Regions from separate parts of the Caproicibacter sp. BJN0012 genome, predicted to be linked through region 3. Evidence: predicted binding sites of a transcription regulator. Region 3 holds the regulator's gene; each other region holds the start of a gene.
The links. Region 3 encodes LexA, which represses DNA repair genes until DNA is damaged. Its sites were predicted from a motif close to CNAACANNTGTTNG; they were not measured.
Positions count from the first base shown of each region.

Region 1: a site for LexA is predicted at 1,115-1,128, ahead of VA597_RS06535 (putative DNA modification/repair radical SAM protein). Genes of this name have one in related genera too.
Region 2: a site for LexA is predicted at 1,045-1,058, ahead of VA597_RS10905 (four-carbon acid sugar kinase family protein). Genes of this name have one in related genera too.

Region 1 is NZ_CP142518.1:1,372,108-1,374,379, forward strand. It holds gene VA597_RS06530 (MBL fold metallo-hydrolase) at 84-914, shown strand; gene VA597_RS06535 (putative DNA modification/repair radical SAM protein) at 1,169-2,272, shown strand, end outside.
Region 2 is NZ_CP142518.1:2,261,117-2,263,388, reverse strand. It holds gene VA597_RS10905 (four-carbon acid sugar kinase family protein) at 1-875, opposite strand, end outside; gene VA597_RS10900 (glycosyltransferase WbsX family protein) at 1,464-2,272, opposite strand, start outside.
Region 3 is NZ_CP142518.1:2,897,496-2,899,767, reverse strand. It holds gene VA597_RS14205 (M23 family metallopeptidase) at 1-243, opposite strand, end outside; gene VA597_RS14200 (ferredoxin) at 653-841, shown strand; gene lexA (transcriptional repressor LexA) at 1,100-1,687, shown strand; gene VA597_RS14190 (cyclase family protein) at 1,692-2,270, opposite strand.

The sequences.
Region 1 (2,272 bases), 1.5 Mb from region 3:
GGGATGCGGTCCGGCACGGTGATGCGCCGATGGATCTGTCTCTGCCTGGGGCGCTGGAAAAGGAATGAAACGGAGGTTCGGCTATGCTGCGGCTGATCGTTCTTTGCGATAATTATGTGCGCCGGGCCCGTCTGCTCGCGGAACACGGGCTTTCCCTCTGGATTGAGAGAAACGGGACGGGAATTCTGTTCGATGCGGGACAGACGGACGTGTGGCTGAAAAATGCCCGGATCCTCGGTCTGCAACCGGAAACCGCCTCTGCGGTCGTTTTGAGCCATGGGCATTATGATCACTGCGGAGGGCTTGAATTCTTTCCGTTCCGAGACAGCGAAGCGATGGTTTATGTCACCCCTCAGGCGTTTCAGAAAAAGCTGGCGCTCGACGGGAGGGGCGCGTACCGTGATGTCGGAATGCAGTGGAAGCCGGGAGACACGCCGGAATCGGAAGGCCGCATTGCCAGCACGGAGGGCAAAACGGAGATCCTTCCCGGAGTCTGGACCTTGGGAAATGTCGGAAGCTATAATTCCTTCGAGCCGGTGCAGGACTGTTTCTTTACGGAGAAGGATGGGGAAAGGGTCCCGGACCGGATGGACGACGAACAGATTCTTGTGGCGAAGGAAGGAGACGAACTCGCGGTTTTCTCGGGGTGCAGCCACCGGGGAGCCGTCAACTGCGTGGAACACGTTCGCAGCTGTTTCCCCGGAAAGAAAATCCGGTTTTTAGTGGCGGGAATGCATTTAAGCGGCGAAGGAGAAGACCGGATTCGGAAAACCGCGGAGTACTTTGCCGGGTCCGATCTGGAAAAAATCGTTCCGCTGCACTGCACCGGGATTCCGGCGGCCGCGCGTCTGAAGCAGGTCTTAGGAGACCGCTGCGTTCTGAGCTCGGTGGGGGACAGGATCGATCTCTTCTGAACCGGGAAAAAATGTCTTGACTAAACTGGAAGATTATGTTATACTATCTAACATAGTTTAGTTGTGATGCATGGCGCTATGAATGAAATGGGCAACCACATAAAACAAAGGCGTTTCAGAAGATTTGTTTCTGGAGTGCCTTTATTTCTTTCTGAAATCGGTACGTGAATCCGCACCGATTTTTTATTTTCCCCTTTACAAGAACGTATGTTCTGTGATATGATGGAGGAAAAGAGCACGCGGGAGGAAACGGCATGGACCTGTTCGATAAACTGAAAATACTGACCGACGCAGCGAAATACGACGTGGCCTGTACTTCAAGCGGTGTGGACCGGGCCGCCGGACGCGGGGGGATCGGGAGCGCGGAAGCCTGCGGGATCTGCCACACCTTTGCGGCGGACGGGCGCTGCGTGTCCTTGCTGAAGGTCCTCATGACCAACAAGTGCGTCTACGACTGCCGGTACTGCGTCAATCGGCGCTCCCATGAAACGCCGCGAACCGAGTTTTCTCCCCGGGAGCTGGCCGACCTGACGATCGGCTTTTACCGGCGCAATTATATCGAAGGGTTGTTTTTGAGTTCCGGCGTGCTGAGAAATCCGGATTACACCTGTGAGCGGATGATTGAAACACTGCGGATCCTGAGAGAGGATTATCGCTTCTGCGGATATATCCATGCGAAAGCGATTCCCGGGGCGGACCGGTCGCTGATCGAGCGGCTCGGACTGCTCGCGGACCGGATGAGCGTCAATATTGAGCTTCCGTCGCATCAGAGCCTGTCGCTGCTGGCGCCGGACAAGAGCAAGGTTTCCATTCTGGGGCCGATGGGCGGGATTCGGGACGGCATCCGGCAGAACAGGACGGAACTGGTGCGGTACCGGCACGCTCCGAAATTCGCGCCGGCGGGGCAGAGCACGCAGATGATTGTCGGTGCGACTCCCGACACCGATTACCGCATTCTGAATCTGGCGCAGGGGCTTTACAGGAACTACGGCCTGAAACGCGTTTTTTACTCCGCCTATCTTCCGGTTGTGGAAAACAGCCTGTTGCCCGCCGTTGGGACAAAGCCCCCGCTTCTGCGGGAACACCGCCTGTATCAGGCGGACTGGCTCCTCCGCTATTACGGCTTTTCCGCGGATGAGCTTCTCGACCCGCAGCATCAGACGTTCAACCCCTATGTGGACCCGAAATGCAATTGGGCCCTCAATCATATGGAGGCGTTCCCGGTGGAGGTCAACCGCGCGCCGAGGGAACTGCTGCTCCGCGTTCCCGGGATCGGCGTGACGGGCGCGAAACGGATTTTGACAGCCAGACGGACCGCTTCCCTGAGGCCGGAGGACCTGAAAAAGCTGGGCGTTGTG
Region 2 (2,272 bases), 640 kb from region 3:
TCTTCCTCCGCCGGATCGTGCCCGATAAGGGCCGTGTTGATCGTGACGATAGGCGTTTGGTAAAACTCGGAAATGCTTTTAAGCTGGCGGGCGGTCTCTGGTCTCCGCGAGCCGGCTACAACCAGTATTACATCGTCGCTTTTTGCTTCCCACTGCAAAAAGTTCGCATATTTCTCCATCCTGCAGAGATATTTTGCAAATCCCGCGCTGCCGCAGAATATAATTTTTCCCGGCAGGTTTTCGGCGGCTTTGCTGATAACCTCAAGATCTCGGTCTGTTGTGGCATCGAAAACAAGAACTTTGTCACCGTTCCTATGTTTCGCTTCGATGAGTTTACTCAGTTCTTCCGGATCGCGCCGTATATCTTCAAGGCAGATGTTTCCGACCGGATAGCGGGAGAAATCCTGGAAGATCTTTATAACGTTGATCTCCGCTTCCCCGTCGGCTTTTAATACACCGCCGATCAGTTTCCGTCCGTTTTCCGGAAAGCTGGGGACCACCAGGGCGATGTCGGAATCCATGGCGTCAATTACGGCATCGAGTTCAACGGCCGGATTCCCTCGGAGAAGTGAATCGATTTTTTTGTATATGTACTTAGGGTTCAGGCGAACAATTTGCAGTGTTAGATCGTGAATCTTTCGGTAGGCCTCTTCGGAAGAAAGCAGTCTTGTATTTGCGTTGATGGACACTACATCGTATTTTTCAAGCCATGAGCGGAATTTATCGTCTTCGCAATTGTATTCTGTTTCCACAATCACGCGGTACCCGTTCTTTTCGTATTTAACGCCGGTATCGCTTGCGCCTGTTAAATCGTCCGCGATAATAAAAATCATCTTTCTCAATTCCCCTATTTTGTAAGTTTCAATTTGAAACATTATTTAGAATATTTGTAATTGTCTTTCAACATTTCTCTTGTCTAAACAAATATTATACACATAAGTATTAAATTTGCAATAGCTTTACAAAATAAAAATTTTAATTATAAACAATTTTAAATATCATATGTTTCGTTTTGAAACAATTTAAGCCGATAAGAATTAAGATGGAACAATTGGTTTATGCTCCTCACGGTTTTATACGACTGACCAACCGCTGCGCGCGCAATAAAAAGTAAGGGCCTGTGTTGATTAGATCCGGCAGCGCACTGAGTCATAATGAACCGGATCCGAGAGGGTCTGAGCGTTAGGAAGCTCTGTCAGCGGCGAACCTTTAGCGAAGAGCGAGCGGTGAAGCGCGAAATCACAAGCCCGAAAGGATGCATCCGGACGAATCCCGCGTTGGCTTGAATCCAACGCGGGGAGCCAAAGAAGAGGGCCTATGCAAAGCATAGGCCCTCTTCTTTGTTTTAAAATCTGGATGTTGGACGTACTCGGCTTCGGTGGAAGCTGTTTTGGGTAACGGTCATGGTTCCGGCGGCCCGACATGCTTTCGGGCTTCCGGGTGTCCCATTTGTTTCATTGCTGCTACAAATTTTGGGCTTCCGTTCTTAGTATGATGTTCTCATAGACATCTCTTACCGCTTCTAAGTATTGATAACCATTGTCTTTATCCGGCTCCAGGTAAGCGCTTTCGGCCCATTCATTCCATGCATTGATAAAGATGAACCTGTCGTTTCCTTCGGCGATGCATTTTTTTGCTAAATCGCCCAGATGTTTTTTGAATCCTTCCGGAGTGCTCCCAATGCAGACACTGCCCCTCATTCCCACCCTGGAGGTATTATCCCAGTCGGTAAAGGCCCCGCAGAATTTTTCCCTGTTTCCATAGGTGCTTTTACGTTCAAGAATTTTTTTCCAGACTTCATCAAATTGGAAGAGATGAAGGGTTTTGTAAAAGCGATGCTGGCTCCAGGGCGTGTACCCGCCGAACAGGGTTACGCAAGGCTCGAACTCGATGCATGCATCGGAGTTCTCCATATAAAGGGAACCTTGAATCGCGTTTAAGGTCTCAGCGATAAACAGGCCGTCGAACCCGTTTTCTTTCGCAAGCTTTTGCCAATAGTCGGCCATTGCTTTACCGTTTTCTATGTGAGCCGATAAATACAATGCAATCAAGGGCCTATTGTTGATTTTAATATATCGCTTATCCTTGAAAAAGGGCAGCAGATAATCAAAATGCTTTTTCCATTCTTCCGGACCGCCGTAAATTTGAGGCATTAAGATTTCCCTGCTGCCGCCGTCCCAATTTCTTGTCCACGGCTCGTTTGCCCAGGAAACACAAAAATTCATGTCGATCTCTTTATGCTCCAGCAAAAGTTCCATCGGCTTTTCCAGCA
Region 3 (2,272 bases):
CTCCGGCTGCGAGGAAGCTTCGGGTTCTCCATATACGCCGCTGACCGTATTGTTGGCGGGCGCCGTGCTCTGGACCGGTTCACTCTGCGATTTATCCTCCGGCGTCGCGTAATTTACCACACTGTCATAGGTCGTCCAGGCCGCTACGCCCACGGCAATCAGGCAGACCCCAAGAGCGATATAAAAACCTTTTGAAGATCCTTTGCGGCCGTTTTTTTGAATATGCAAATTCAATTCTGCCACCTCCGAACCTATTTTGACCACATAAACGGTCCGATATTCGGAAAAGGCAGAAGTCGGAGGAATTTTTTTCAGAGATGGATTAATAAAAGGCGCGAATCAAACCCGAAAAGGGACCCGGTCGTTTCCGATCGGGTCCGATTTCATTAGCTTGAGGGGTATATTGAGGAGGGTAGAACATGAACCAAAGAGTGGTGCGGCTCCAACTCCTTGATTACGTCTATATTATATCTTCCATGCACAAAAAAGTTGTGAATGGGCTGTGAATACCTTATGAATTTTTTCCAAAAAACATTTGAACGGACTGGCTCTTTTTTACAGAAGTGCCGCGTCTGCCTCCGCAGGTCCCCGCTGTATTTTATCGGAGGGAAACGGAAACCATAAAGATATCTTTTCGAAAGGAGACTGGTTCATGAAAGCAAGTCTTGACAGAAGCGGCTGTATTTCCTGCGGCTTATGCCCACAAACATGCCCGGAGGTTTTCCGCATGGGAGACGACGGGATTGCGGAAGTCTATCAGGAAAATGTGCCGGAGGGCTCGGAGGGCAAAGCGGTCGAAGCACAGGAGGGCTGCCCCGTATCGGTCATCACGGTAAAGTAAGAGAGTGGCGGACGGCCCCGACCGGCTGTCCGCCATTTTGCTTTTTGCCGTCATACATGCAAAACGCCGCTGTAGCCGGCGCTTTGCAAACATTTGTTTCCACTTTCCGTGATAGTATGGTATAATAATCTCACGGCGTAGACCGAAGAGGAGCTTCCGGCGCCTGAGGGAACATTGCCCGTGAACGCGGGCTGAGCACGTGTTTTGCGGCTTTTCGGTTCACGGTGTGACAACGTCAAAAAGGAAGGTGGGTTTGCGGTGCTGACCAAGAGTCAACAGAAGGTTTATGATTACTTAAAAGGCAGAATGGAGAACGGCCTGCCGCCGACCGTCAGGGAAATCTGCCGGGCGACGGGTTTAAAGTCGACTTCCAGTGTTCATGCGCATTTAAAATCACTGGAGGAAATGGGGCTGATCACCCGCGACCGGGGGCTGAACCGCGCCATTCACCTCGCAGGGGAACAGACGACCGTACAGGTGCCGGTTTTGGGGCGCGTCGCTGCGGGAAACCCAATCCTTGCCGTGGAGGAAATCGAGGGATATCTGCCGTTTTCCCCGGCCAAACGGGCGGGGGATGAAGAGTATTTCGCCCTGAACGTGAAGGGCGAAAGCATGAAGGACGCGGGGATTCTTGACGGCGATCTCGTTGTCGCCGTCAAGACGCAGACGGCGCTCGACGGGGAGATCGTCGTCGCCCTGATCGAAGATGAGGCGACGGTGAAGCGCCTGTTCCGCGAGAGGGACCGCGTTCGCCTTCAGCCGGAAAATTCAGCGTTTGAGCCGATCTATTCAAAAAACGTTCAGATCCTGGGGAAGGTCGTTGCGGTATACCGCTTTTATCGGTAGGCGTTCAGCCCCATGCCAGAACGGCCCGGACGGGGGCGGCCTCCGCGCCGGCCAGCAGCAGCGGCAGGGCGATCAGCCGATAGCCTCCCGGCTGTACGGCGGTCAGGTCCAGTCCTTCCAGAATCGGAATCCCGGCGCCGAGCAGCTCCGCGTGAGGGCCTTCCTCGTCGTCCGGAGCGCCGATGCTCTGCGCGTCCGTTCCGACCAGCAGGACACCGGCCCCGACGAGCGCGAACGCTGCGCTTTTGGATAAAAAAGCCTCTCCGTTCCCTTTCAGCAGGAGCCGGTCCCCGCTCTTCGGCGCCAGCCGGTCGATGTCCGCCCCGGTTACGATGCCCTGAGCCGGAATGACCGTGCAGGGGCCGACGCAGCGCGAAAGGTCCAGCTTGTCGATGGAGTCTCCGCCCGGAATGAAATGGAGCGGCGCGTCCAGATGGGTGGCGCTGTGGCAGCAGGCGTAAAAGCCGGAAAGATTGCAGTCGTCCCCCAGCTCCATCCGGCGCACGATGTCCCGGTACGGAACCGGGTCGCCCGGATACGGGGGAGAGGAGAACAGCTCTCTGGTGATGTCGATCAGTTCCATCC